Regions from separate parts of the Jeotgalicoccus huakuii genome, predicted to be linked through region 1. Evidence: predicted binding sites of a transcription regulator. Region 1 holds the regulator's gene; the other holds the start of a gene.

The links. The regulator LexA, encoded in region 1, represses DNA repair genes until DNA is damaged. The targets are predictions, from matches to a motif close to CGAACATATGTTCG.
Region 2: the regulator LexA is predicted to act here: its motif matches at 2,474-2,487, upstream of V6E76_RS08425 (YolD-like family protein).

What each region holds. Positions count from the first base shown of each region.
Region 1 is NZ_JAVIYN010000001.1:140,229-155,532, reverse strand. It holds gene tkt (transketolase) at 1-186, opposite strand, end outside; gene V6E76_RS00660 (DUF896 domain-containing protein) at 188-439, opposite strand; gene V6E76_RS00655 (hypothetical protein) at 531-833, opposite strand; gene lexA (transcriptional repressor LexA) at 976-1,593, shown strand; gene V6E76_RS00645 (CAP domain-containing protein) at 1,651-2,643, opposite strand; gene panC (pantoate--beta-alanine ligase) at 2,659-3,498, opposite strand; gene panB (3-methyl-2-oxobutanoate hydroxymethyltransferase) at 3,495-4,298, opposite strand; gene V6E76_RS00630 (ketopantoate reductase C-terminal domain-containing protein) at 4,375-5,256, shown strand; gene V6E76_RS00625 (DedA family protein) at 5,295-5,915, opposite strand; gene V6E76_RS00620 (protein adenylyltransferase SelO) at 5,944-7,404, opposite strand; gene V6E76_RS00615 (YkvI family membrane protein) at 7,550-8,647, shown strand; gene V6E76_RS00610 (YkvI family membrane protein) at 8,789-9,865, shown strand; gene arcC (carbamate kinase) at 10,141-11,079, opposite strand; gene V6E76_RS00600 (oxamate carbamoyltransferase subunit AllH family protein) at 11,084-11,848, opposite strand; gene V6E76_RS00595 (YlbE family protein) at 11,848-13,113, opposite strand; gene fdrA (acyl-CoA synthetase FdrA) at 13,113-14,864, opposite strand; gene allD (ureidoglycolate dehydrogenase) at 14,884-15,304, opposite strand, start outside.
Region 2 is NZ_JAVIYN010000014.1:52,183-67,486, reverse strand. It holds gene V6E76_RS08445 (SH3 domain-containing protein) at 1-152, shown strand, start outside; gene V6E76_RS08440 (NUDIX domain-containing protein) at 481-921, shown strand; gene V6E76_RS08435 (MazG nucleotide pyrophosphohydrolase domain-containing protein) at 1,097-1,417, opposite strand; gene V6E76_RS08430 (DUF3800 domain-containing protein) at 1,602-2,327, shown strand; gene V6E76_RS08425 (YolD-like family protein) at 2,513-2,887, shown strand; gene V6E76_RS08420 (VOC family protein) at 2,943-3,359, opposite strand; gene fosB (FosB/FosD family fosfomycin resistance bacillithiol transferase) at 3,788-4,207, shown strand; gene V6E76_RS08410 (hypothetical protein) at 4,465-4,659, shown strand; gene V6E76_RS08405 (DUF1643 domain-containing protein) at 4,745-5,029, shown strand; gene V6E76_RS08400 (VOC family protein) at 5,368-5,784, opposite strand; gene V6E76_RS08395 (DUF4352 domain-containing protein) at 6,176-6,781, opposite strand; gene V6E76_RS08390 (AraC family transcriptional regulator) at 7,090-7,950, shown strand; gene V6E76_RS08385 (MepB family protein) at 8,103-8,588, shown strand; gene V6E76_RS08380 (thermonuclease family protein) at 8,776-10,134, shown strand; gene V6E76_RS08375 (VUT family protein) at 10,263-10,817, shown strand; gene V6E76_RS08370 (PhzF family phenazine biosynthesis protein) at 10,924-11,082, opposite strand; gene V6E76_RS08365 (NUDIX domain-containing protein) at 11,331-11,945, shown strand; gene V6E76_RS08360 (hypothetical protein) at 11,935-12,882, shown strand; gene tig (trigger factor) at 12,965-14,254, shown strand; gene clpX (ATP-dependent Clp protease ATP-binding subunit ClpX) at 14,385-15,304, shown strand, end outside.

The DNA of each region.
Region 1 (15,304 bases):
GCGGTCTCTGTTGAACCAATTTACATTTTTAGGGTTGAAGTTTAAGTGCTTCTGCCATAACACATAAGCCATTGGTGCCGCACCCATAGGTAAACCGGGGTGACCTGAATTTGCCTTCTCAATTGCATCAATGCTTAAAGATCTAATGGTATTAATTGCGAGTAAATCCGTCTTATCAAATGACATATCATTTGTCTCCTTTATCACTATCATTGTTTTTTTGTGCTTTTATATCTTTGACCTTTTGAGGCGTAACATCATTACCCTCTGGATCAATGACCTTAGTACTTTCAATGTGATTTCTAAAAGAATTTCTAAAGTTTGATAGATATTCTTTTCTTAATTTAGTCAGCTCTCGCATTTCAGATTCAGAAATATTATTTTCCTTTTTCTTTCTTGCAAGTGCATTGAGCTGTTTAATCTTGTCATCATCTAACATAAGCGTCATCCTTTCTCATATAATTTACCACAAAAAGAGTGCAGAGACCAAACGGTCCTGCACTTATTTTGAGAATAAACTCACAATATATCTATTTTACACTCGAAACCTCATAATTCATGAGGTGTTCTGCCATTCGATTTGTCAAAAGACCTGTTTGAACCACACCACTCACAAGTTCTTCATCTAAGCTAACTTCACTTTCTTCAGACACCACAGCGTTCGCTTTTTGTTCGCCATCAATTTCATTTACAATTTCTGTACTCACTTTCGTTTCAGAAGAATAAACGTTCTCTCCCTCTACTTGTTCCGTATTGGTAAAACTATATAAAAGCACTAGACTCAACGTCACGGTAAACAATCCCATCAATGATTTCAGTTCTTTAATTGTCATTTACATCCTCTCCTTCGAACAAATGTTTGTATTAACAATATAACAGAACACTTGTTCTTAGTCAACATAATTGCGAACAAATGTTTGTAAGCGTACTTACAATATGGTAAAATTTAATTAACATAAGGTTGGAGGTAAAATGATGAAAGATTTAACAGAGAGACAAAAAGATATATTTCAGTTCATAAAAAGAAACGTTAACGATAAGGGGTATCCACCAAGCGTTAGAGAGATTGGGAATGCTGTCGGTTTACAATCTAGCTCAACCGTACATGGACATCTCGCTAAATTAGAAAGTAAGGGCTACATTAAACGTGATCCTACCAAACCACGTGCGATTGAAATCGTGCAAGAATCAGATGTAAATGAATCACCTGTTATTCACGTGCCTGTCCTTGGTAAGGTCACAGCTGGTTTACCGATAACTGCTGTAGAAAATGTTGAAGAATACTTCCCCCTCCCAGAACATTTTACTGCCAACCATAATAGTGAAATCTTCTTATTAAATGTTGTTGGTGATAGCATGATTGAAGCAGGTATACATGACGGTGACAGAGTCATTGTACGCAAGCAAAACATTGCACACAACGGTGAAATAATTGTTGCTATGACTGATGAAGATGAAGCAACAGTTAAACGTTTCTATAAAGAAAAAGGATACTACCGTTTACAACCTGAAAATTCTACAATGGAACCAATATTCCTTGATAATGTGAGTGTCTTAGGTAAGGTAGTTGGTTTATTTAGAGAGTTTATTTAGCAAAAACACGCAGAATCTTAAAAGAGAAGATTCTGCGTGTTTTCTGTATATCATTTATTATTGTAAAAAGTTTTCAGTATAGAAAGGCACTTGTTCCTGATCATACTCAATCCCTATGCCCACTGATGTGAACTTATCATTTAAAATATTCACTCTATGAGATGGTGAGTTTAACAGACTGTGGTGAGCGAATATTGGAGAAGTATGTCCCGTTGCAATATTTTCACCAGCATAGGTATACCTCACGTTTTCTCTTTCCAACCTTTCCTTTAGACCATTTCCATCAGGATTATCATGATCAAAGAACTTACGTTCCGCCATGTCTAAGCTGTGATAGTAAGCAACATTATCCACTTCGGCATTTCTCTCTAACATGCCATAGCCATATTCATAACGTGTAGCATTTAAGAGATAATAGTGCATGAGTTCATTATCTTCTATTGATGGATGGTTATACAGCTCACTGATATCAATAATCTCGTCCTTATGTAAGACGAGCATACCATTGGCTTGATAGCTTTCGTGAATATCATAAAAGAAGTAAACATAGTAATTTCCGACATCAAAGACATCATATTCTTCATTTTCTACTTTCAAGCGTTTCCACTGCTTTCTAACATACTCCACCGGTTCACCGTAAGTATCTCTAGCCTTTTCTCGAGTCATCTTGTCTATACTCATCTTGCCGAGTGATACGTTTGGTGAATTAGTATATCCACCAGTCAATTCTCCGTCTCTTACGAGTAACATGTGAAAAGCACCAGGCTCATTTTTAATCACAAAATCACCTTCGTACTCGGAGTTTAAAACAGTTTCCCCTTCTGTCGTTACTGTAGAACCTAAGGAATAATCAATGTTGGTTTCTTGACTACTATAAACCTTTTCAATCTTCGTCGTATCATAACTGGGTATGAAGTGGCCTTCAAACCAATGACTGAAGTAATCTTCGTTCAACCCATTTTTAAAATCATAAGATTGAATGACTGGTACGATAAAAACCACTACCAAATATAAAATTACTAATCCAAGTGCGCGTCGTATCCAATTCATTCAAACTATTCCCCTCTAAATACTGACGTATAAATTATCGATGAGACGTGCTTTAGAAAATTGTACCGCTATGAATATGATAACATCACTGTCAATTTCATCTATTTCGCCGAGGTCATTTGCTGTATAGATTGCTAAATCATCGATGCTTCCACTCGTATATTGTTCAATATGAATCTTGATTAGCGATTGAATTTTATCGACATTGGTTTCACCGTCTTTAATTTTCTGACTCGCCATCTTTAATGCTTGGTAAATGTTCGGTGCTTCTTGATATTCCGTTGCTGTTAAATTCACATTTCTTGAACTTCTTGCAAGCCCACTCTCTTCTCTTTTTGTTGGAACGTCTTGAATTTTAACTGGCACATTAAAATCTTGAACATAACGTTTAATAATCATCAGTTGCTGGCGATCCTTCTCACCGAAAAACGCCATATCTGGTTGTATAATATTAAACAACTTACTCACTACAGTGACGACACCTTCAAAATGACCCGGTCGTTTTACACCATCGAGTATATTTGCCATTGATTTAATACCTATGTTAAATTCCATTTCTCTTGGGTAAATCACCTTTTCACTTGGTGCAAAGACAAGATCCACGCCGTAGTTTTCACATAAGGCTAAGTCCCCTTTTAAATCTTTGGGATAACTTTCAAAATCTTCTTCTGGTCCAAACTGCAAAGGATTTAAAAAGATACTGACGACAACGATATCACAAGCTTCTTTGGCAGCTTGGATTAAGGCTCCGTGCCCTTCATGTAGTGCGCCCATTGTCGGAACAAGACCAACAGTCTGTCTCTTATATTCACTTAAAATTTCTCTAGTTTCGTCAATTGTTACACTGTGTTTCACGTTTCGTACACCCGTTTCTTATAAGTGGTTTCTTCATCAGGGAAAGTGCCATTTTTCACTTCATCTCGGTAGGCTCTTAAACCGGACACCGCTGGTTCTGTAAGATTACCAAATTTTTTCACAAACTTCGGTAACCTGTCTGATCCATATTGAAGTAAATCATGGTAGACAAGTACTTGTCCATCTGTGTCAACGCCTGCACCGATACCAATAGTCGGTATGCTAACTGCCTCTGTCACTTTTTTAGCTAGATCGCTCGGAATCGCTTCTAAAACCATCATTGATACACCAATTGACTCTAAAGTCTTTGCATCTTCTATTAATTGTTCAGCCTGCTTAGTATCTCCAGCCTGCATTTTAAAGCCAGTAATACCGAAATGTTGCGGCGTTAAACCTAAGTGACCACATACCGGTATGCCCGCCTTAATTAATCCTTCAATTACATCAACACGCTCTGCACCTTCTAATTTAAGCATGTTCGCATCCGATTCCTGGTATAACTTTATACCATTACTAATCGCTTGATTAACATCACCATGATAAGATCCAAAAGGCATGTCCGCAATAATATATGTGTCATTTGCCCCACGGCGTGCCGCCTTAGTATGGTGAATCATGTCAGCCAAGGTCACCTTAACAGGAGAGTCATAACCAAGCACTACCATGCCCAGTGAATCTCCAACGAGTATAATATCGACACCAGCCGCCTCACAAGACTTAGCTGAAGGATAGTCATAGGCAGTTACCATGACAATTTTGTCATCGTGCTTCATGTTGATTAAGTCCGCAGTCGATTTCATAGTTTCCCTACTTTCTGAAATTAGATATACTTAATTTTACCACATAATCACCGGAAACAAAGAACGGAGTGACCATATGAAAATAGGTATAATCGGTGCTGGCGCTGTCGGATCAATCATCGCCACCGAGCTATCAAATCTAGATGTCGAATTAAAATTAATGGCAAGATCTAACCGTGATGGATTAACTATAAAAACTGGTGAAACCGTGCAGTATCACAAGATACCAGTTTATGATATTGACACAGTCGACGACAAATTCGATTTAATATTTATTGCCTCAAAGACCCCTGCCTTAAAAGATTTACAAGATAAAATCCCGACGCTCATGCATGAAGACACTGAGATTGTGTTCGCCTTAAACGGTATGGGTTATGACAATATGTTTTCACATGGTGTGCCAGCTGTTGTATATATTAGCGGCCAACAAAAAGAAGATTACATCGAACACTTTTTAAACAAAAAGTTGCTCATTGAAAACAAACAATATAAGGCACTTGATACACTCATTGAAATGATTCAAGCGAAACCTTCAGTCGAACTTCAAATAGAGAAGACTGAAGACTTTAAGCGAATAAGATATGAAAAACTCATCGTCAATACAGGTGTTAACACTGTTACTGCACTCAGCCAAAATACTGCTCGTATATTTAAAGATCAGTCTGTTGTTATGTTTACCAGACAACTCTTAAAAGAAGCAATCGATATTGTGAACACATGTAATCCTGATGGTGTCATCATTGATGAGGGTTTTATCGACACGGCAATAAATATGTATTTAGGCTATCCAGATCATATGGGCACAAGTATGTATTACGATGTCATGCAAGACAAGCCTACTGAATTTCAATATATTCAAGGATTTTTAATGACACTAAAGGGATCTTGTACAATCCATACACCTATTCTCGATACTGTAACATTATTACTAAAAGCATATGAAATTAGGGACAATTAAAAAGTACACTTGGCTAAATTAAACCAAGTGTACTCTTTTTAACTTCTCGCTTTTTTTTTCGGTCTATAATAAAAGAACCAGATTAAGAATGCGATACCTGCTACAGCTATAATGACATATGCGACATTTGAATAAACATCCATTACACTGACGATATCCTCCCAGTTTTCCCCCACTGAAGCACCGAGATAGACAAGAACGGTATTCCAAATCAGCGTTCCAATAGTTGTCAAAACTATAAAAAGCGGCATAGACATTTTACTCATTCCTGCAGGGATTGAAATGAGGCTTCTTATAAGTGGAACGAAACGACAGAAAAATACTGTCCAACCACCATACTTACCAAACCAATTATAGGATTTTTCAATGTCATTTTCTGTCACACGTAGCCACTTACCATATCTTAAGACAATCCGCTTCATCCGTTCTTTACCGAGGATACTCCCAAGATAGTAAAGGACAATAGCCCCGCCTACTGAACCCACAGTCGAGGCAATGATAACGCCAAAAATCGACATCTCAGTATGTGCTGTCATAAAGCCACCAAAGGTCAGGATGACCTCTGATGGAATTGGCGGAAAAATATTTTCTAGGGCAATCAAAAAGACAATCGCAAAATAGCCAAACTGATTTATTAAATCTTCTAAAATACTCTGCATTTATTTAGTTTCCTCATTCATTATTAAATTATGTTCCGCAATATGTTTTAAAATTCGGATCGATGTCGTCATCACCAGGTGCATCGGTATATTTGCCACCGATTTTGTCGTTATAAGGTTTAGACACTGCCTTAAGCAATTGCTTAACCTCACCGTAATGACCTTCTATTGCTTGATCTAATGCATCTTGGACGATATGGTTTCTAGGTACCATACTTGGATTTCTTTTATTCATTACTAGCTCGATTTCACCTTTCTTAGCAGTTTGACTCTTCTTTCTAGCCTGATATTTTTCAAACCATAAAATAAAGTCACTATCGTCAAACATAGGTAAAAGATGATAATTTGTAAGATAAAAATCACGAAACGTTCGAGTATAATCTGCCTTATGTTTAAACATAAGCTCTAGAAAATCATTAATTAGACTCTGATCATAAACATCCTCATGGTTCATATCTAATATCCCTAACTTCTCGCCCATTATAGAAATATACTTTCTATTGTAGTACTGTGGGAAATGATTTAAGGCATTTTGTGCAAGCTTAACCGCTTCTTCTTGTTCTTCTGCTAATACTGGAATTAAAGATTCCCCGAGCTTACTTAAGTTCCACTGGGCAATTGAAGGTTGGTTTTTATAACGATAGCGACCGTTTGTATCAATAGATGAGAAATAAGTATCTGGATTATAAGTGTCTAAGAAGGCACAGGGCCCGTAATCTAAAGTTTCACCTGCTATCGACATATTGTCAGTGTTCATCACACCATGAATAAAGCCTATTGCTTGCCATTCTGCTACGAGTTCTGCTTGTTTTCTTACCACATGATCGTAGAACAACTCGTAGCGTTTCGGTGCTTCAATATCTTTTAAATATGGGTAGTGACGTTCAATGGCAAAATCAGTTAAAGTCGTCAACTTATCTCTAGACTGATGGTAAGCAAACTCAAAAGTTCCGACCCTTAAATGAGAGTCTGCGACCCGAGTAAGAATTCCACTTTTAACGATGGACTGACGTTGTAAATATTCTCCTGTTTCAACTACCGCAAGCGCGCGTGTTGTTGAAATACCAACATTCGCCATGTATTCACTGATGATATATTCTCTTAGCATTGAATCAATCGGTGCTCGTCCGTCCCCATTTCTAGAGAACTTGGTTGCTCCAGAGCCCTTTAGAACAATATCCATCTTTTCACCTTCAGGTGTATTATGTTCACCTAAGAGGACATTTCTGCCGTCACCCAACATATTCAATACACCAAATTGGTGACCCATATAGCTTTGTGCGATCGGGGTTGTTTCTTCAGGTAGATGATTGCCAGAGAAAAATTCTGCGTCTTCACTTAAAGCCTCATCTTCAAGCTTTAATAGCTTGGCAAGGTGTTTATTAAATAAGACCATTTTAGGCGCTTCACATTCTTCAGGTTCATAAGGTGCCCAAAAGGTACGTGGTAATGTTTTGTAGTCACTGCTAAAGTTCAAGCCTTTATACATAGGAAACCTCCTAATATTTCTATAGTAGACAAGTATACTATAAAATGATTTTATTTTTGTAAAATTCAGCTACGGATAATTGAATTTTGTTATAATATATGTGTAATAATATAGTAACATTTTAAATTATATTGGAGTTGGAATCATGTCAAACGGATTAAGAAGAGCGTCTTGGAAGTATGCTTTTGCCTATACTGGTATCGTTGTTGGTGCTGGTTTTGCAACTGGCCAAGAAGTACTTCAGTTTTTTTCAAGCTATGGCTTAATTAGTATTATCGGCGTCATACTAACAGGACTCATTGTAATGTTTATTGGACGCCAAGCAGCAAAACTTGGTTATTCTACAAATGCTGAATCACACGTCCTACCGCTTAACACCTTATTTGGTGTCAAACTTGGTAAGGTCGTAGACATCATCCTTGCATTCTTTCTCTATGGTTTAGCCGTTGTAATGATTGCAGGTAGTGGTGCAACTTTCAATGAAGGTTTTGGCCTCAACCCGCAAGTGGGTGCGATTTTCTTAATTATTGTTGCCTTCGTCACCTTACTAATGGATTTCGATAAGATTATCTCAATTATCGGTTCTATTACACCTGTATTAGTCATCGCTTTATTTATTATTGCAATCTACAATATATTTAACCCTATGGTGCCTTTTTCTGAAGTGAATCAATATAATGATACTAGCCACACACCAACAGGTAGCTGGTGGTTTGATGCAATAACTTATTCAGGCTTTACACTAGCGACAGCCTTCAGTTTTTTATCCATAATGGGTTCAGAAAGTGCACGTCAATCCATCGTAAGACGCGGCGCAATATACGGTGGACTCTTAATCACTTTCATTATGCTCTTGATTAATTTTGGTATATTGTCTATTATGCCAGCAGCATATGATGTTTCCTTACCGACAATGCAGATGGCGAATAATCTATCACCGTGGATCGGTACAGCATATTCTATTATTATTATCTTACTAATCTTTAACTCAGTAGTCGGTTTCTTATATCCATTCTTAAGTCGATTTACTAAACCACAATCTGGGAAATATAAGATACTCTTGATATCATCGTTAGTAATTGGTTATCTAGCGACATATGTGGGATTCGTAGAACTTGTTAATATCATCTATCCATTGTTTGGTTACGTTGGATTGACCATTGGAATTATGTTAACTGTAAGATGGATCTTCTTAAAACGTAAAGCTTATCATTTAGCTGAAAAAATCTCAGATGAAGACTAATATAAATCACTCTATAGTTTGTATATTCGTAAACTATAGAGTGATATTTATATATATATGTATTTTTACAACTATACTATGTTTATTAGTCGCTTAGTTGTTTATATTAGTTATGTAAACAAGATAATAGGAGTTGTGAGAATGTCAAACGGAAAGAACAGAGCGTCATGGCGAATTGGATTCGCCTATGCCGGTATCGTTGTCGGTGCCGGATTTTCAACAGGACAAGAAGTCCTGCAATTCTTCGCCAGCCATGGATTGATCAGTATTGTCAGTATCATCATGGCTGCATTTATATTAATGTTTGTCAGCCGTCAGGCTGCAAAACTTGGCCATAGACTCGATGCAGAGTCACATGAAGGGCCAGTTAAAGCTTTATTCGGTAGGCGATTGGGATTAATTATCGACTACACTTTAGTCTTCTTTTTATATGGAATTGCAGTCGTAATGATTGCCGGTAGTGGTGCTACCTTTAATCAAGCATTTGGTATCTCACCTGATATCGGAGTCTTAATATTGATCGTCATAACTGCAGGAACCTTACTTCTTAATTTCGACAAGATCGTCAATATAATCGGAGGTATTACGCCCCTATTGATCATCGCTGTCGTTATTATTACAACCTATAATATTTTAAATCCAACAGTACCTTATTCTGAAGTTAATAATTATGTTGATCCAACACGTGCACCGTCAAAATTTTGGTGGTTCGATTCAATCACATACGCTGGTTTAGCTTTCGCAGTCGCGTTTAGCTTTTTATCGATTATGGGCGCTGGTGCTGCCAAACACGCTATCGCAAGACGTGGAGCAATCTATGGCGGTCTGATCACCCTCTTATTAATGGTACTCGTTAATGTTGGTGTACTCTCCATTATGCCAGATGCCAATGAAGTCCCATTACCAGCAATGTTAATGGCAGAAAATATGGCACCCTGGTTAGGAACAGTATACTCCATCATAATCATACTGTTGATATTTAATTCAGTCGTAGGTTTAATGTACCCGTTCCTTTCAAGATTCACCGAGCCCTACTCAGGCAAGTACAAAATGCTCCTAGTTGTGTCACTCATTGGAGCCTTCTTAATTTCTAAAGTCGGTTTCGTCGAGCTCGTCAACATCGTTTACCCAATACTCGGATACATCGGGCTCGCCATTTCACTTGCCCTGTTTATTCGCTGGCTTATTAACAAGAACACTAAGAAAAAACTACTCTAATGATTTTGTGGCTTGGTGCCGACCCGAGGAGGGTCGGGTTTTTGTTGTGTTTTGGGGGTTTGAACGATGCTCCTCTTCGTTTTTATTTCGAAGCGGAGCTATAACCATTCATCAGCTTCGTTGTTATTTCGAAGCGGAGCTACACCCATTCATCAGCTTAGTTTTTACTTCGAAGCGGAGCTACAGCCATACATTAACCCACCACCTCAACACCAGCCAGATACCTACACAAAAAAAGCCAACGACCGAGCGGTCGTTGGCAATCCACTAAAATCTTATAGTTTAATTCTTGTACCTGCTTTACCTTCTAGGGCAAGAACAGCTTCATCTAGTGAGCAAATGATACCTTCTTTACCTTCGTGTTTAGCGAAGGCAATTGCAGCTTCAATTTTAGGAAGCATTGAACCTGCAGGGAATTGTCCTTCTGCAACGTATTGTTCTGCTTCTGCTACTGTAATTTCTTCTAATTTTTGTTCGTTTTCTTTACCGAAGTTGATGTAGACGTTTGGTACGTCTGTAAGCATCATGAATACGTCTGCATCAGTTTGTTCTGAAAGTTTTAAGCCAGAACGGTCTTTATCGATAACGGCTTCAACACCGTTGATTTGACCTTTTTCGTCACGGTAGATTGGAATACCCCCACCGCCTGATGATACGACGATTGATGTTTCAATAAGAGATTTAATTTCGTCCACACCGTGGATGACTTTAGGTTCTGGTGAAGGTACGACACGACGGAATCCGCGTCCAGCATCTTCAGCCATTTGGTAGCCTTTTTCTTCTGTTAAGCGTTTAGCTTCTTCTTCGTCGAAGAATACACCTACTGGTTTTGTTGGGTTTTCAAATGCTGGATCATCTTTGTCTACTTCTACCATAGTCAGTAGAGTCACAACGTTTGTATTGTCTCCACCTTGGATTAAACGGTTTTTCAATGCTGATTCCATCATATAACCGATCATACCTTGAGATTCAGCGTTGTTAACGAAGATTGGCATTGCAGGAATTTCTTCTTTTGCCGCTTCGTTTTGAGCGATGATGTTTCCGACTTGTGGTCCGTTACCGTGAGTGACTACGATTTTGTGACCTGCTTCTGAAATTTCAACCATACGGTTTGCCGCATTAATTACGTTTTGGTATTGGTTTTCAAATGTTGCTTCTTGTTTTGGTTGTAAGATGGCGTTACCACCTAAAGCTAAAACTACTTTTTTACCCATTATTTCATCTCCTATTTAATGTCATATAGATTCCGTAGAGTGTGTCATGGCCAGAAGAAGATCCTAAAGCCACTAAGGCCTCAACGGCTTCCTTACTTGGGTTCTCACCAAGTGCGGTAATCTTCGAAGAAAATATACCTTTTAGAGCGAGCTTAATAAAATTTTCACTGACTATAGTCGTCACCGTCTCCGATAGATATGAAGCTAAGGAATTTTTATGCACTTCACTGATAAAGGGATCTAGTGCATCCACATATAAAATACCTGTAATCATATCATCACCAGATGGTGTTAATCCAGATCCTCTCCCCACTAAGTATTTAAGGGGGAAGCTTGAGTTTTCATCAGCCAATGCGTCTAATATCTCACTCATTTTTTCAGGATAAAAATCACTATCATTAAATTTTTCAAAATCAAAGTCGATCACTACTTTTTTTATAGCAGTAGTGTCTCCGGCTTCAACCTTGTCATATTTAACTAAGTCAGCCTGATTCAACATAATCATAAAATCTTTATGGTCAATACCACGTTGGCTCACCTTGACTTTATGACCAACAGACAAAAATTCCTTAGCATAATGCATGGTGTTTTTATCGATTGTGACACCGAATGGAAAATATCCATTTTTAGTCGTTCCAACGAAGATTAAGTCGTTAGATTCATTAACAATATTAAAACCATTGTTGAAAATACTATGCACACGCATGTGATTGTTCTGATTTAATAAGTCAAGTGCGATCGATCCGACCGCACTTGCTTGGTATATCATTAAGCTTCAAAACCTAATTTCTTGGCATAAGCTGTGATTGCTTTTTCGAAACATTCGATTGGAGGGTTTACTGTACCCGCACCAATTTGTCCAAAACCAGCAACTTTGTGTGCAATACCTGTGTTGATTACAGGAAGGATTCCACTTTCAACAACTTTACGTGCATCGATTCCGGTTGGTGCACCTTTGAAGTCCCAAGTAGGAATGATGAAGTTAGGGTTTTCTTGTTGAGTGATCTCAGCCATGTTGTTTGAAGTTTCAAGTGCGTCATTGAAACCACCTGAACCGACGAAACGTGTAACTGCTGGAGCAGCGATCATTGACATACCACCAACACCGATTGTTTCAGTAATTGCTGAGTCACCGATATCTGTGTTTGCATCTTCAGCTGAGTAACCAGTGAAGTATAGACCTTGTGGTGTGTTTACTGGCGCAGTGAACCACTCGTCACCCATACCAGCGATACGGATACCGAAGTTTTCACCGTTACGGCACATTGCTGTAACGATTGTTCCGTGTTCGATTGTACGTGCAGCATCTGTCATTGCTTTACCCGTAGCCATCGCAATGTTTAAGAAGAATTGATCAGTATCAGCTAAGAACTGCATAACTGCTTCTCTGTCTTCTAGAGATACATCTTCTAATGATGTGATTGCTGGTGCAACTTCTTTTAAGAATGCTAATGAAGCTGCAATGTTTCTTTGGTGGAATTCGTCACCCATTGCAATTGCTTTAGAAACTAGAACGTTAACGTTAAGTCCTTCGTCCATAGTTTTAAGTGCTTTAGATAAAACTGGAGCTAGGACATCTTTCATCCAGTGTAAACGGCTGATAACTTGGTCGTTGAACGCACCGAAGCGTAGTACCGCACCGATACCTTCGTTCATTGTGCAGTATGCTTCGTTACCGTGTTCTTTGTTTACAACGACTACAAGTGGCATGTTCATTGAAGTGATACCACCCATTGGACCAACAGCGTTTACATGGTGACACGGAATGAAAGTGATTTTGTCATTTTCTAATAATTCACGTGCACCTGCTTCGTCTTTTGCCCATCCTTCAAAAAGGATTGCACCGACACAAGAACCTTGCATAGGATCAGTCATGTTTTCATACTTGATTGGTGGTCCAGCGTGTAAAAGAACGTGTTCTTTTAATTCTGGGATTACCGTGTGTGCAGGCACAACATCAGTTAAGAAAGGTGCTGCACCAATCATTTTTTGAACGACTGCTTTATTTGCTTCTTCGATATTTTGGTAAGCCATTATACATTCTCTCCTTCATAATTGTTTAAGAATTGAAGTACTTTCATAAGCTTCTCATCTCCACCAGCAACTGGGCGCCAGTTGAATTGAACAACTTCTGCTCCACTGTTTTCAACAGCTTCTGTAAAGCTTTTCAGACCGATGTTGATTACGCTTGGGTTGTTTGAAATTAGGCTCATCATTTTTTCATCTACTGATAAGTCTTCTGAACCTTTGTCAAAGTTCTTAGTTTCAAGTATTGGCTGTTCAACTTTACCACCAACAAGTTCAATAGCAGTACGAACCATTTGGTCGTTAGTATCACAAAGAACTGCACCAGCTTCTTCTAAGATTTGACGTTGTTTATCGTAACCTTGAGCATCTTTGTCAGTACCTACAACAGTTGCAAGTACTACAAGTGAACGCTCTTCTGATTTAGCTTTGTCAGTGATACGTTTAATAGTCGGAGCAAGTTCAGAAGCCATGTCAGCATGAGAACCATAACCAATAACGTTGTCTAACATAATAACAGCTGTATCTTCACTGTCAGCAGATGTTTCTAATTTTTCAATACGTTTTTCAGGGTCGATCATTGGGTGAGGTTTACCTTGAGTGTACATATCATCACCTAGGTCAATCACCTCGTGTGAAGTAGATTTATAAGTGAATCCTTCATCTTTAACTTCTTCTTCACCAAGTGAATGTCTAATCATCATTGCCGCTTCACTTGCTAGCGTACCACCTGAGTAGTATGCTTTGATTCCTTTTTGGTTCGCATCAAAGTCTACAGATAAGCCTTCAATTGTAGATGGTTTGAAGTCAACTGTTTCACCATTTGAAAGTTGTACAGACGCAACTGCCGCTTCTTCAAGTGTATAAGCATGATAAATTGCATCCTCTTGATATTCTGGTTTCGCACCTAAGAATAGAGCAACAACTGGTTTGTCGATTGAACGTAATACGCTCTCAACTTTTTCTTGTACTTCTTTAGCTGGTGGCTTAGAAATTACAGTAATGACCTTAACTTTAGGGTCTTGGTTAAGTGCTTTAATGCTATCTAGCATAGTAATCGCACCAACTTCTGTTGAAAGGTCACGTCCACCAGTACCGATCGCATTTGTAACACCTTTGCCCATACGGTCAACGATTGTTGTTACTTCTTGGATACCTGTACCAGATGCACCAACAACACCAATGTCACCTTGTGCAACAGTGTTTGTAAATGCTAATGGCACGCTATGGATAATACCAGTACCACAGTCAGGACCCATTACAAAAAGACCTTTTTCATGAGCGAGTTCTTTAAGACGAACTTCGTCTTCTTTAGGTACGTTATCTGAGAACATGAATACGTGAAGACCGTTACGTAAAGCATTTTCTGCTTCCATCGCAGCGTATGTACCAGGGATGGAAATTAATGCAAGGTTAGGATTGTTTGCAAGTTCTAAAGCACGTTTCCAGTTATGAGCTTCTGAAGATTTTTGACTGTCGTCAGAACCGCTACCACCAGCAAGTTCAGTTTCAACTGCTTGGTCAACTTCATCAACTTTAGACTCATCGTCAGTATCGATAACAATAACAATGTCATTTGCACTTGCATCTTCTAATTCAGGTGTACCTAAACCAGATCCTTTGAAAATGTCTTTGTTAGCAGGTGTCCCCATCATTACTGATGCTTTGTTGACACCTTCCATAGCACTAAGTTTTTGACTTAAAAGCATAAGCACGATGGAATCTTGATAAGTGTTTCCCTTAATAATTGTATATAACATCATAAACCTCCATTAATATTTATTCTGCAAATCTATTTTTACCGTGATAACGATCAAAGTGAATGTTGTCACTCACGAGATAATCATATATATCATCAACAATTTCAATGCCATCTTCATCATATTTTTCGGCACGTTGTTTTCCGCGTTCTCCTGGGAAGTTAACTTCAGAGAATCCTGGTGCAGGTGACTGCTCTTTTAGTTCATCTAGCATTGTAGATAATTGTTTTTTGAAAGCTGTCACATCTGTGAAGTACGCCGGATTAATGACAATATGTAGCTGCCCTAATTGACGACCAGCAGTCAAGTCCTTGTACATACTTGAGACATGCACACCGTGCGGCAAACCAAGTAAGGAACCAGAAAGAATATCAACCATCATCATCAGCCCATAACCTTTAGGTCCAGCAACTGGAACTAATGCATGAACATCACGAGAG
Region 2 (15,304 bases), on a different contig from region 1:
CTGGTTGGAAGTGTAACTATGACGAGATTGTTCGTCAGGACGGTCACATTTGGTTAGGTTACACGGTAAGTGGTAAACGTAAGTATATTCCAGTGAAAACATGGAATAGTAAAACTGGCGAAGTTGGTAAAGACTGGGGTACATTTAGTTAAACAAACACATTACACAAGTATTTTAAGGGTATTCGGATTATCGTGTGGAAAAACATTATAGCTGGTAGATTTTTGCTAAACTAAGGTCAGGCTAGTTGAAGAGTATCTTTTATTTTCTAAGTAATTGTGGTATCATAAAAATGAAATAGAAAACTGTAGCTAGGGTTCCGCTATCTAGGTAGGTCAGTGACCGAGGGCTACATCTTTTACAATATGTAAAAGGCACCTATTGACATAAAAGGTCCGAGGGGGAAGGTTCAGCGTAGTTGTTATGCGTTGAAATCTTTCTCTTCGGCTCTTTTTTTATTATTTAGGAGGTATTTATCGTATGAAAAGGATCGATGATTTGAAAGCTGGTGTTGCAGTTATTATTTTGAATGAGGAGAACCAAGTTTTGTTGCAAAAAAGGTCCGATGTAGGACTTTGGGGTATTCCTTCAGGCCATATAGAAATAGGGGAAACAGTTTCTGAAGCAGCTATTAGAGAAATAAAAGAGGAAACCAATTTAGATATTAGAATTAAAAAGCTTATAGGTGTGTACTCTGAGCCTGATTCTCAGGTTTTTACTTATCCAAATGGAAGAGTAGTGCATTTTATAACAACTTGTTTTCTTGCTGAAATTACTGGGGGTGAACTACGATGTAATTCTTCTGAGTCACAAGAAATTCAATTTTTTGAACAACAAAGTTTACCAAGAGACTTATTGAAAATGCATCCTCAATGGTTAAATGACGCCCTTGCCAATGATGACTTAGCTTTTATTCGTTAAAAAGTAAATCCTTGTTAAGTTAACGGGGGGGAATAGTAAAAAGAGGGGTTCAGATAAAAAATTCCACACTATTTTCCGATTACCCTATTTTAAAAACATTTCTATGCAGATACAATATATGGCTTGAACAACCATAAAAACCGCCGGAGCTCATCGCCTGGCGGTTATACATAATTTAATTTATTGAATATCTATCATTTAACTTATCAGTATGAGCTTTGAACACTTCTTCTAAAGAAATATCGTATTTATTTGCGATTACAGATACATTCGCGAGGACATCACCAAGCTCTCCAATTAATTCGTTTCTATTTTCTGCGTAGGACTCTTTCTCTTCATCCGGTCGATCTCGACCGATTTCTAAAGAGCGGATGGCTCTAGCAACTTCTCCGGTTTCTTCAGCAAGAAAGCCAATTCTTATAAAAATATCTAGATCTGACCATCCACGACTTTTATAATATTCTTCCACCCATTGTTGAAATTCAGTAGCGTTCATCTGTATTCCTCCCAATAATTATTCGATTGTTATTATAACAAAAGAGAGATTATAGATAATATTTAACCTGAGTCATTTAGGAAGAGGGGTTATTTTTGTTTCTGTATCTAAACAACAGAATACATGTTCCGTCTTACAAATTTTTTACATATACATTAAATTATATGTAAGGAGCTGTAGTGAGATGGATAAATTTATTTTTATTGACGATTCAGGTCAATTATCTAATAACGAAAGACATGAATATTTTATATATGGATGCTTGTATGTAGATGGTCCTGATGCGATTCAAGAAGCAAAAAACAAGGTAAACGCATTCTGTAGAAAAAGAAAAATTAAAGGCGAAATTAAAGGTTTCCATTTAAGTGGTAAAGATAGAAAAAAGTTACTCCAAATCCTCGGTGAAATTGATGGGATAAAACAGTATTTTGTTATGACAAAAAATAGTGAATTAAAATTCGTGAACTTCAAAGATCCAGCATCTGTTAAAAGGCATAAACAATATTTAATCAGAAGAATGATTGAAAAAGTCTTTAGAAAAGAAACATTCACAAAAGAAGATGTGGTGCATTTAAGGATAGATAATGAAGTGTTTAATAGTGAAGCAGGATTGGTAGATTTTGAACATTATTTAAACAAGTATTGGTCAAAACTGGGTGAATTTTATAGTCAGCAATTTTATTGGGATTTTATGCCATACATATTATCGCAGTTCAAAGTAAAATATCTAGATTCAAAAGATGACAGGATGATTCAGTTAGCAGATTTGATAGCTAATACAAAATACAAAAGATTTAAGGATAATCCTAAGTGCGGGTCAGAATACTTAAAAACAAAATATTGCTTAAAACTTCCAGATAAGGCAGTATATAATAGTCCTAAAACCAGAAGAAGAAAGATAGAAAATTGATAAAAATACAAAAGAGTGATATTATTTAATTAACGGCATGATGTCCGTTTTAACAGTAAGTAGGTCGAAAAGATTCTAAGCGTATGTTAAGTACGTGACCCTTATTGGTAAGCCTCTTCGGAGGCTTATTTTTTATCTTTACACATAGAACATACGTTCGATATAATTACTCAAGAGGTGATTATATGGACTATCGTGAGTTCCCACAATCTGAGCTGAACAGTAACATTCCACAAGGTAGAACTATGGTAAAGTGGGCACCATTTGCGACCATGCCTGAGCAGTATGAGAATGTAGACAAGATGATTGAGTCACAACTCCACATGCCAGAACCTTCATTAACCGAGGACTTAATGCAGGAGTTAGAGTTGAAGCTACGTAACTTATTAGACTGTAATGTTGTATTGCGTTACTGGAGTGGTGGTTATGAGCACCAGATCGAGTGCAAGGTAGAGCATATAGACGACTGGAGTAGAGTGGTTACAGTGAGTAAAGGGGCTAACTTAATATATGTAGAGTTTAAGCATATATACGAGGTTAGAAGGTATGATTGGATATAAAAAGACCTGCCTACTCAGACAGGTCTTTACTAATTCATCTGTTACAATTAAAACTTTAATATTCTTTTGAGGTTTGATTCATCAGCTTTTCAAAATCAGTATCACTAATATTTGATTGTGTAAGTGTGATTAAATGCCCGTCAGGATCTTTAACAGTCATTTCTTTTGCATTCCATGGTTTCTCCTCTAATTGAGACACAATAAATTTCTGTGAAATACTTTGTGCTTTATCTTCAATGTCGTTGATTAATATATTTAAATATATTGAATTACCAACTTCAAAATCAGCACTAGAAATTAGCATTAAGTCCTGATATTTCTCAAGTCTTAAATGATTCATAAGCACTTCGTTTTTGTCGTTTCTAAATTTAAAGACACTTTTAAAACCGAGTGTTTTCTCATACCATTTCTCCGACTTCTCCATATCTTTTACCAGTACTTTGTTAAACATTGGCATTTGATAAAATTCCATTTTTATCACCTCCTCATAAATTGATTATAGAGGCTGACGTAACGTAAAGGTCAACGCAGAAATTGAAATTCACCTAATTTATCGAATTCTTTAAAATTCGTTTATATGAGCAAATGTGGTATAATGAAGATGTAAACGATCAAGCTATTTATCTACTCGGTTTATAGCTAAGTTGCAAGTTACTTTAAAACTTGATACTAATGTAAGACATAAGGGCTTACCAGTTGGCAGGTAACAGAAAAACCTGACGTTTAAATTGGAGAGTCCCTACCATAAGTGGGAATTGTAAAATATACAAAAATAGTGTACATGAACAAAAGCCACCTGGGAAGAGGTGGCTTGATCATTATATATTCATTTATGTTAGAATGTTCTATAAATTAAAAGAATGAAATGATAAATATTAATGAAGAAAGTAGAGGCTTTTAATGATTCAATCAATTAATCACGTTACATATTCTGTATCAGATATTAATCAATCTATTATCTTTTATAAAGACATTTTAAAGGCAAAAATTTTAGTAGAGAGTGATAAAACAGCCTATTTCATATTAGGTGGCTTATGGTTAGCATTAAATGAAGAAAAAGATATACCTAGAAATGAAATCCAATACTCGTATACTCATATGGCTTTTACTATTGAAGAAAGTGAATTTGATGAATGGCACCAATGGTTAAAAGATAACAATGTGAATATTTTAGAAGGACGTAAAAGAAATACAAGAGATAAAAAATCAATATACTTCACTGATCCAGATGGACACAAGTTAGAACTACATACAGGTACATTACAAGATAGGTTAGATTATTATAAAGAAGAAAAGCCACATATGAATTTTTATGAATAGAATGAAAGATATAGAAGAAACAATTCAAGAAATAAACTCCATGTCAATATTATGTCAATCTAGCCTTAGAAACGTTGATATGGTGGGAAAGAATAATCCCTCCCAGGACGCTAATTATAAATCAGAAAACCCTTACGCCCTTAGTGGACGTAAGGGTTTTTTGATTTATAAAATTACTCCTGTAAATTTTCATTAATTATTGACCTGTTGTATAATTAGTTACATAAGCTGATATAAAAGAGAGTGGAGGGATTTTGGTGAAAACTGCAAAACTGTCAGATATACGTAAAAGAAATGCAGAAAGAAGAGAGCGTGGACTTCAAGCAGCCAAACGTGTTAATCCTAGCTACTACCCGGGAATGCGTGCATTCGATAAACCACGAAATAATCCAGAGAAACAAAGAATTCTCGAAGAGCTGCAGGAGAGAGAATATGACCTACAGCATAAGTGAGGCAATGAAGGTGGAGAACAGAATGGGAATAGAAACAGGTACCGGTAAGGCATGATTTAATGAATCACGAACAAAAAGGTACTTCATAGAAAGAAATTGGAAATCAGGCGATAAAATTTTGGGGTCAATACTAATGAACCCTAGTCGTGCTGATGCAATAAAAAATGATGCAACTATAGAGTTGTTAATAGACTATGCAATAAATAACCACTATGACGGAATGTGCGTAGTAAATATCATACCGATAATAGAACCAGACTCAACAAAATTATCTGATGTTCAAGTCGTTTTTGAAGCAGTAAAAGATGATGAGCAAAAAGAGGCTTTCATGTATATGTTAAATAAATGTGAGGATGTATATGTAGGTTGAGGTGGTAAAGGAAATAAATATTTCCACTATCTATTTGAAGGCAATAATTCAGAAGAAATTAAAGAATTAAAAGCAGTCTTTAATAAAAGTAAATTTTTTGCGACATATTTGAGTTCAAAAGGATATCCATTCCATCCTAAACAACGTAATAAAAATACTCTAAAAAATAATTCAGAACTCATTGACGTAACAACTCAAATAAAACAAATGATTACTTAATTTATTATGTCAAATTGAATATCTGATTAACAAACAAAGTATCATCATACAATCAGATCTAAATAAGACCTACCTACTCAGGCAGGTCTTTACTAATTGATAATGGTGCAAATTAGTACTTAAAATTCCTTTGAAGTTTGATTCATTAGTTTTTCAAAATCTGCATCACTAATATTTGATTGCGTAAGCGTGATTAAATGACCGTCTGGATCTTTAATAGTCATTTCCTTTGCGTTCCAAGGTAGTTCCTCCAATGGAGACACTACAAATTTCTGTGAAATACTTTGAGCTTTATCTTCAATGTCGTTGATTAGTATATTTAAATATATTGAATTACCAACTTCAAAATCATCACTAGAAATTAGCATTAAGTCCTGATATTTCTCAACCCTTAAATGATTCATAAGCACTTCGTTTTTGTCGTTTCTAAATTTAAAGACACTTTTAAAACCGAGTGTTTTCTCATACCATTTCTCAGACTTCTCAATATCTTTTACTAGTACCTTGTTAAACATTGGCATTTGATAAAATTCCATTTTTGTCACCTCCTGATAAATCGATTGTAGAGGTATGCGTAACGTAAAGGTCAATACAGAAATTGAAATTCACCTAAATCAACGAATTCTTTAAAGTTTTGTTTAGATGATAAAATTAAAAGGCATATCGCCTGAGTAATTCAGGAAACATACCTTAAAATCAGCCTAAATCTAAAAGTTCAATTTTTGGGTAGCACTTCATTTATACCCTATAATTACAATTTAACATAGAACAGCAACAGTATTTATTTTTTATTATAATAACCGCCTTGAAAGACATCAAGGCGGTTTGTCTATAATAATAAACAAATGTAAATTAAGAATATATTTAGCATAAGTTTTTTAATGAGAGAATGAGTTAAAACGTTATAACTTGCTTAAATTTATTATTTTATTCAGGTGTAACGGTATATATTGCTTTTTCACCACTAAAATTCATGAAAGGTGAAAATTCTAATTCTATTTCAGAAGGCTCGCCTATAATAGCGAAGGATTGCTGTCCTAAGATTGAACGTCCAGCAGATACGCCATCCATTAAAGTGGCTACTGGATAAGTTTCAGCCTTGCCACCATCTACATACAATTGTATATCCATACCAACAGGGTAGTCTTGATCAGTGTTGTTCTGTATAGTTACATCTAGCATTAGAACATTATCTGGCTGAATTTCTGCAAACTCATTTCTTTCATCTGTGTAGTACGCATCGTCTAATGTGAAAGTAATATCATCAATTGTTACAGAATCTCCACTAGATAAGTTACTTTCAGAAGTTTCTGTTTCTTCTTCAATAACTTTCTCAGTATCTTCAGCTTCACTTTCATCAGTAGACTCTTCTGATTGGTTATCAGCATCATCTGATGTAGTATTTGTTGCATTATCACCACCACCAATTACAGCAATGCAACCTCCCATTAGTACAAGTACTAATAAAATGATGATGAACCATTTCAAACATCCGCCACGTTTTTTCTGTGACTTCATTTCTTGCTCTGACATAACATAATCCTCTTATAATTCTAATATATGTAAATTTACTTTATAAATAATAGGGCATAGCCCTAGTTATTTAACATACTATGATGAAACATAAAAACTCAAAACTGCATTGTATTTTTACCGTATTAATTCTCACAGCAAGTTTTATTATATTAAATTATCCAAAATTGTTATTATTTATTGTGAAATTAACATATTTCTTCATTCAAGTAACGATAACTACACAACAAGATACGATAAAATATATATAAGTAATGTCGAGTGATTCCAATTGTATATGAGTAATATATAGAAAGAAGGTGATGGAAATGATATTAAAGCAGCTGAATGATTCCATTGATTATATAGATGAGAATTTAACATCCAATTTAAGTTTAAGTGAGATTTCAAATTTTGTGGGATTGCTCGGACAGCATTATAAAAAATTATTCATTTTTCTTAGTGGCATGAGTTTATCTGTATATATAAAGAAGAGAAAACTGCATTTTGCAAACATTGATTTATTAAACAATGAAGCAGTAACAAGTGTAGCAACTAAATATGGTTACTCAGTTGATGGGTTTACAAGAGCATTTAAATCTTGGAGTGGGTATCTGCCTTCTCAAATAGCTGAGGAACAAGTTTTAATTTCATTTCCTAAGCTTTCCTTTTCAATAAGTACAAAAGGAGGAACAGACATGAAAACGAGAATTGTGGAGCAACCTGTATTTAAAATAGTGGGTATTCAAAAACGCGTACCTATGCAATATGAGGGTGTTAATAAGGAAATAGAAAAATTAGCACAGAGTATTACGGAGTCACAAAGGAAAGAAATGCATGATGTACAGAACATTGAACCGAAAGAAGTGGTGAATGTTTCGTATGATGCAGATGAAGATTTTATCAAAGAAGAAGGCGATTTAACCCATATGATTGGTGTCTTGACGACAGTAGATAATATAAGCGATCAGCTTGATGTCATTAATATCGATAAAAGTAAGTGGATCGTCTTTGAAAATGAAGGTGAATTTCCAAAAGTTTTACAAGATACTTACGCAAAAATTTATTCAGAATGGCTACCAGAATCAGAATATGATTTAGCTGATATACCGATGTTTTCTTTCACTAAATTTAATGAAGATAATAAAAATGTCGCTTATAGTGAAATATGGGTAGCAGTTAAAAACTAAGTATAAAATCTCTGACAGGGCGTATAAAAACGTCCTGTTTTTCTTTTGAAATACAAAGAATTGTGATGAATGTATGATTTAATATCTTGATTTTGATGTATGATGAGTGTGGTTAATATATATAAATGACCATTAGAAGGAGTTATGAAATAATGTTTGAATCTGTATTATTTACGAAAAAAATTATAGAGACAGTGGGATTACCAGAAATAAATACGATTGAAACTGAACCATTTAATACTGAATATGAAAGCTGTAATTTTTATATTGGGGAACAAAAATATAGAAACAGAATGGCTAAAAAGACAGAAAATAAAAAAGGTTACTTTGTAGTATTTTGGACGAAGGATAAGAATAACAAGAATCGACCATATACTTGGGAAGAAACCCCTGAAAAGTTAATAGTGACAGTATTGGATCAAGATAAAAAAAGACAATTCATTTTTCCTAGAGAGGTGCTACTAGAAAAACAAATAATTAGTAAGGATAATATTAAAGGTAAAATGGCCATGAGAGTATATCCTTCATGGGAAGATGAATTAAATAAAACTGCTATGCGAACACAGAACTGGCAAAATGATTACTTCATTGATTTCAATAGTTATGTTAATGAGGAGAAAATAAATATATTATACTAATTTATCTCCAAAATTTAATTACCTAAATTTACACTATTAATCTAAATCTACGTGAATATTTCGTTTTCTAAATACATTTTCAATGGTATAATAATATACATTATATTGAAAATGAGGGAGCAGATTGCTAGGATTTTTTCTATTTTTAGCGGTACTAAGTTTTATTATTTCATATGTGGTTTATGGAGTGTATCTGGCTACATTGTATGAAAACAAAGAGCCATATATGGAAAATGGTCAACTTAGAGATGACAAAAAATTGATGTTAGGTGCATCTATTTTTTGCATTAGTTTTAGTATTATTTTCCTATTATTGATCACTTTGATTTCATCAAGTGTAGGGATGCAAGATTTTTGGTTAGCTTTATTACTATTTGTATTAATCAGTTACATAACAAGTCTACTTACTGCTAGACGTCAAAAGAATACACAAAAACAAAATAATTTTAAGAGAATTAACCGCAATAGTTTAATTCTGTTAGTCACATTATTCATATTCTTTGGTGTGACAGACGACTCAATCGAAACTTTTTCAAGTGAATCAACAGCTGGTGAAAAAGTAGAGAATACAGTAGCTGTCGATGAGGAAGTAACACAAGAAGATAGTGATGATAAAGAGGATAAACAACGTGAATTAGCAGAAAAAGAAAAACAAGAAGCTGAAGCACTCGCAGCTAAAGAAAAAGCTGAGCGTGAGCAAAAAGAGAAAGAAGAACAACTTGCTAAAGAGAAGGCAGATAAAGAGAAAGCCAAAAAAGAAAAGTATGAAAAAGAAGAACAAGAACGATTAGCTGCTGAGAAAAAAGCAAAAGAGCGAGAAGAAAAGGAACGACTTGCAAAGGAAAAAGCTGAAAAAGAGACAAGTAAAGAAGGATTAATTCCTGTTACCCTTTATAGGGTAGTGGATGGAGACACAGTAAACGTACTAAATGAACAAAATGAAGAATTGAAATTAAGATTATTGCTTATTGATACACCTGAAACTGTGCATCCAAATAAACCCGTTGAACCATTTGGTCCAGAAGCTTCAGCTAGGCTAACTGAACTACTCAATTCTGGAGAACAATTATATATCGAGTATGATGAAGGTGCGAAGACGGATCATTATGATCGAGAATTAGTTTATTTATATGTTGGGGATACTAATGTTCATGAAGTTCTACTAGAAGAAGGGCTCGCACGAGTAGGTTACATTTATGAACAACAAAAATATTTAGACGAATTTAGAGCTGCAGAACAAATTGCCAAAGATCAGCAAATTGGTATTTGGTCTATACCAGGCTATGTCAATGAAGGTGGAGAAGGGTTTAACTCAGAAAGTGAAGAGGAAGTCGTGAGTGAACCTGCTGTTGAAACTAGTCCAAGCAATAGTGATTCGACGACAAATAATGCGATAACAGCACCACCAGCAGATACTGGCGGCGGACAGTTCTTTAATAACTGTACTGAGTTAAGGGCAGTTCATCCGAATGGCGTTTCAAGTGATCATGCAGATTACCAACCGAAGATGGATAGAGATAAAGACGGCTGGGCATGTGAAAGATAATTAGTAGGAGAAGTTTGAGGATGGTAATCTACAAAATTGTAGAAATGCATCCTCATCTTTTTGTTATTCACAATATAATATATAATGAATGTTTATTAAATATATAAAATCTAGAATCGAGGAAAATCATGTTAAGACCTGTCTTATATATATTAGCAATCGTTATCGCTAACTTTATTACCGCTTATTTTGCACCATTAGTTTTAGGCATATTCATCATACCGTGGGGGACAGTTTTCGTAGGACTGACATTCGTCTTTAGAGACTTAGTACAACTACAATTCGGACGAAGAAAAACATATTACATCATTGCTATTGGATTAGGTATATCCATACTGATGTCCATATTTTACGGAGATATGTTACCAATCACGATTGCATCAAGTTTGTCATTTGTTTTATCAGAAGTGGTTGATACAGAAATCTTTACAAGATTTAAACTCAGCTTCTACAACAGAATTATGTTATCTGGAATATTAGGTGGACTCGTTGATAGTGTTGTGTTTATTTTAATTGGACTATCACCATTGTTTACAGGCATCCTAACTTGGGAGCAAGTGCCATATGCAATGCTCGGTCAATTAGTATTTAAGACGTTGTCACAGTTAATCACACTGGCTATTATTCATTTTGGATTTAGAGGCATTAAGAGAGAAGCGGATGAAAAGCTTTCTTATTCATAGTTAGATAAGCCCTTGAAGTAAAACTTCAAGGGCTTATCTTTATATGTTTAGTATTGAGGTTGAGAATAGCTGAGCCTGACCTGAAATTTCAACAGTATCTTCATAATTAAGTACAAACTAATGTCCCACCGCGTTTTGATGTTTGATAAGCTACAATATCTTTCTTTCCTAATTTATGTGCCCATAACGGTACGAGATGACAGTGCCCTGATCCACACACCGGATCTTCTGCTACACCAAGTTTTGGTGCAAAAGTACGAGACACACATTATGACAAACGGACTGTCATTATACATGACGACCAATACAAAGAATCAATCCAAATCACCTACCAGGGTCTCCAAGAGGATCCCGATAAATACCTAAACTCATAACAATCGCAATAGGGGTGTGACTTTTTACGACATTAGTGTTATTGTATATAGCTCGTAAGCAATATTGAATTGTGTTATTATAATTGTCGAAAATGATGAAAAATATATTCATTATGATTCAACTGTGAGGAGACTTATCATGAGTAAATTTGATGAACAAATACTAGTCGTAAATAGAAATACTTTATTTGATAACGAAGAAAATGCGTTTAATGGTTTTATCTCTAAGGATGATAATCGTTACAAGAACATTGTTAAACAGTTCTCAGAATTCCAAGTAAAACGCCGCGGGGATATGGAAGAGGATCCGTCTTACAAGCAGTTGATCAGCTATTGTATTATTGCCAATCAAGGCGAAACGCTTGTCTACAAACGCTTAACGGGTGGCGGTGAAGAGAGACTGCACGGCTTGTTATCGATTGGTGTTGGTGGCCATATGAACGATGTTGAAGATGTTTCTACTATTGAAGATAAACTTCGCATTAACGCGTCACGTGAGTTAAACGAAGAGGTTGGTTTAACTGAACAGGATGTAAAAAACATTGAAATTCACGGTTTAATCAACGATGATGATAACGAAGTAGGCAAGGTCCACATTGGGTTAGTTTTAAAAGTTGAAGTGGATAAGGAAAAAATCGTCAACAAAGAGGCGGATACGATTGAATTGAACTGGGTGGAAAATGATTTATTGGAAACGATGTCTCCATATGAATCATGGAGTGAATTAATTATACGTGATGCCTATGGACAATAAGATATCGACACATAAACGTTTTATTTCAAAGTTCGAGCGTGATTTAAAGTCTTATTTTGATCAAGGTGAAGATAATCAGTACGTCCAAACTTATCGGAAATATATTGAATTGACAGAGCCTAGTGATTATTTAGAAGAGTTATATTATGAGGCGCTATTAAACTTAGATGCTTATCACAGTGTCATTGATCATGCACTTATGAGAATGAACCGCGGCTTAGGAAATTATGAAACTCACATGGATTTCATGCTAGAGGCATTGACAGGTATGGGACGATTCCAAGAGGTTATTCAGTATTGTGAACAGCTTTTAAAGGAAGACTTACCACATGAATTTAGACTCTTAGTTCAACAGCGTCTCGGTCATGCGCGTCATGAATTAAATGTCTTCTACCGTGAGCCTGTCAAAAGAGATAAGGTAACAAAAAAAGAATATCAAGGTTATGATTTCATCGATAAGATTGAGTTTTTAGAGGATATTACTGAACTTACTGATATCTCATATAAATCTTTAATCTTAGACGAGATAAAAACCGAAACTGAGCCGATGGTCTACACTCAAATGCTCTTATATTTGCGGAGCATAAACGACAATGATAAGCTAAAAGTTAAGAAATTTAATATTTCAACGACTGTCGTACCAGCGAAACTACCGAGCTTAGAAGATTTTTACTTGGTGAATGAAGTTTTAGACGAACTATATGATATATTGGATGCCACAAATCCATCTATTAAGGATGCAGCAGAAAACATGCTGTATGGACATCTCTTATATATCTATCCGATTAAACCAAAATTCACAAACCACGAACTGGCGCTTGCTTACGCGCAATATCTACAGGAAATGCTTGGTCAAGAGAGTGTAGAACAGGCAGAGCAAAAGGCGATAGAGTGGATTGAAAAAATTGATAGATTTATGCTTGAAAATGAGCAGTAATTCAATGATTTGAAACAACTTAAGTATATGTTATAATATACTGGTTAATTGAAAATAACGACTTGATGGAGGAAATTGTATTATGTCTCAAACATGGGAAAAGCAAGAAGGAAATGAAGGAATTTTAACAATCACGATTCCTAGTGAAGAATTAGACACTGCTTTAGATGCAGCATTTAAAAAAGTATCCAAGGATATCTCTATCCCTGGTTTCAGAAAAGGTAAAGTACCACGTCAAATGTTCGAAAAACGTTTTGGTGTAGAATCACTTTACCAAGATGCTTTAGATATTCTTCTACCTGAACACTACACTAAAGCTGTTGAAGAAGCTGGAATTAACCCAGTTGCTCAACCAGATGTAGATGTAGAGCAAATCGAAAAAGGTCAAGACGTTATTCTTAAAGCGACAGTTACAGTTGAACCTGAAGTTAAATTAGGTGAATACAAAGGTCTTGAAGGTGAAGAAATCGACACTGAAGTCACTGACGAAGAAGTTGACCACCAAATCGATCATATCTTAACTGAGTACTCTGATTTAGTAGTTAAAGAAGAAGGTACTGTTGAGAATGGTGATATCGCGACAATCGACTTCCACGGTTTCGTTGATGGTGAGGCTTTCGAAGGTGGACACGCACACGATTACGAACTAGAAATCGGTTCTAACTCATTTATCCCTGGCTTTGAAGAGCAAATGGTAGGTATGGAAATCGGTGAAGAGAAAGACGTTACTGTGACTTTCCCTGAAGAATACCATGCTGAAGAGTTAGCTGGTAAAGAAGCTGTCTTCCAAGTTAAAGTCAGCGCACTTAAACAAAAAGAAACACCAGAATTAACTGATGAATTTGTGAGCGAATTAGAAGGTCGTGACGCAAACACAGTTGACGAATTAAAAGCTGAACTTAAAGAACAAGTTCAAAAACAAAAAGAAGAAAATGCTGAAGTGACATTAAAAGAAAGCTTAGTTGCACAAGCTGCTGACAACGCTGAAATTGATGTACCTGATGCAATGGTAGATACTGAAACTGATCGTATGCTACAAGAATTTGAAGCTAATCTTTCACAACAAGGCTTAAACCTTGAACTGTACACTCAACTGTCTGGTCAAGATGAAAACGCCCTACGTGAGCAAATGAAAGAAGATGCTTTAAAACGCGTTCGTACTAACTTAACGTTAAGACAAATCGCTGAAGATGAAAACATCGAAATCACACAAGAAGATGTTGACAACGAAGTGAACCGTCTTGCAGAACAATTCGGTATGCCAGCTGATGATGTTAAAAAAGCTTTAGGTGATGCATCTATGATTAAAGAAGATGTCAAACTACAAAAAGCATTAAACATCTTAGTTGATAACCGTAAACAAGCTGAGTAAATTCTAATATAAAAATAGAAAGAGAAGCTCTACACTTTAGTGTGGAGCTTTTCATCAATGTGCAAGTCAATTGATTTACCGCTGTTTTTCTAGTATATTTACTTGGAACTTAAGAATGAGGTGTATATAAATGTTTAAATTTAACGAAGACGATACTGATCTTACTTGCTCATTCTGCGGTAAAGATCAAGAACAAGTCAAAAAGTTAATTGCTGGTAGTGGTGTGTACATTTGTAACGAATGTATTGAACTCTGCTATGAAATCATACAAGAGGAATTGAAGTTAGACGATACAGCGGTCTTCGACTACATTCCAAAACCACAAGAAATCTTAGAAGCATTAGATGAGTACGTTATTGGTCAAGTTAACGCGAAACGTGCCTTAAGTGTGGCCGTGTACAACCACTACAAACGTATCAACAATGCGAGTGAAGAAGAAGTGGAAATCCAAAAGTCTAACATTGCTTTAATTGGTCCAACAGGTAGTGGTAAAACCCTACTTGCTCAAACACTTGCACGTACTTTAAACGTTCCATTTGCCATCGCAGATGCAACAAGTTTAACTGAAGCAGGTTACGTCGGCGACGATGTTGAAAACATTCTACTTCGTTTAATTCAAGCTGCTGACTTTGACATTGAGCGTGCTGAACAAGGGATTATCTATGTCGATGAGATCGATAAAATCGCGCGTAAGAGTGAAAACACATCAATCACTAGAGATGTTTCTGGTGAAGGTGTACAACAAGCCTTACTTAAAATTTTAGAAGGCACAACAGCAAGTGTGCCACCACAAGGGGGCCGTAAGCACCCTAACCAAGAGTCTATCCAAATTGATACGACAAATATCCTCTTTATTTTAGGTGGAGCCTTCGATGGTATGGAAGATATCATTAAACGCCGCCTTGGTGATAAGGTAATTGGTTTCGGCGGAGCATCTGAAGATTTTTCTGATAAGGATGCACTCTTAGCTAAAGTAAGACCAGATGACCTACAAGCTTATGGTCTTATTCCTGAATTCATCGGCCGTGTACCGATTATTAGTAACTTAGA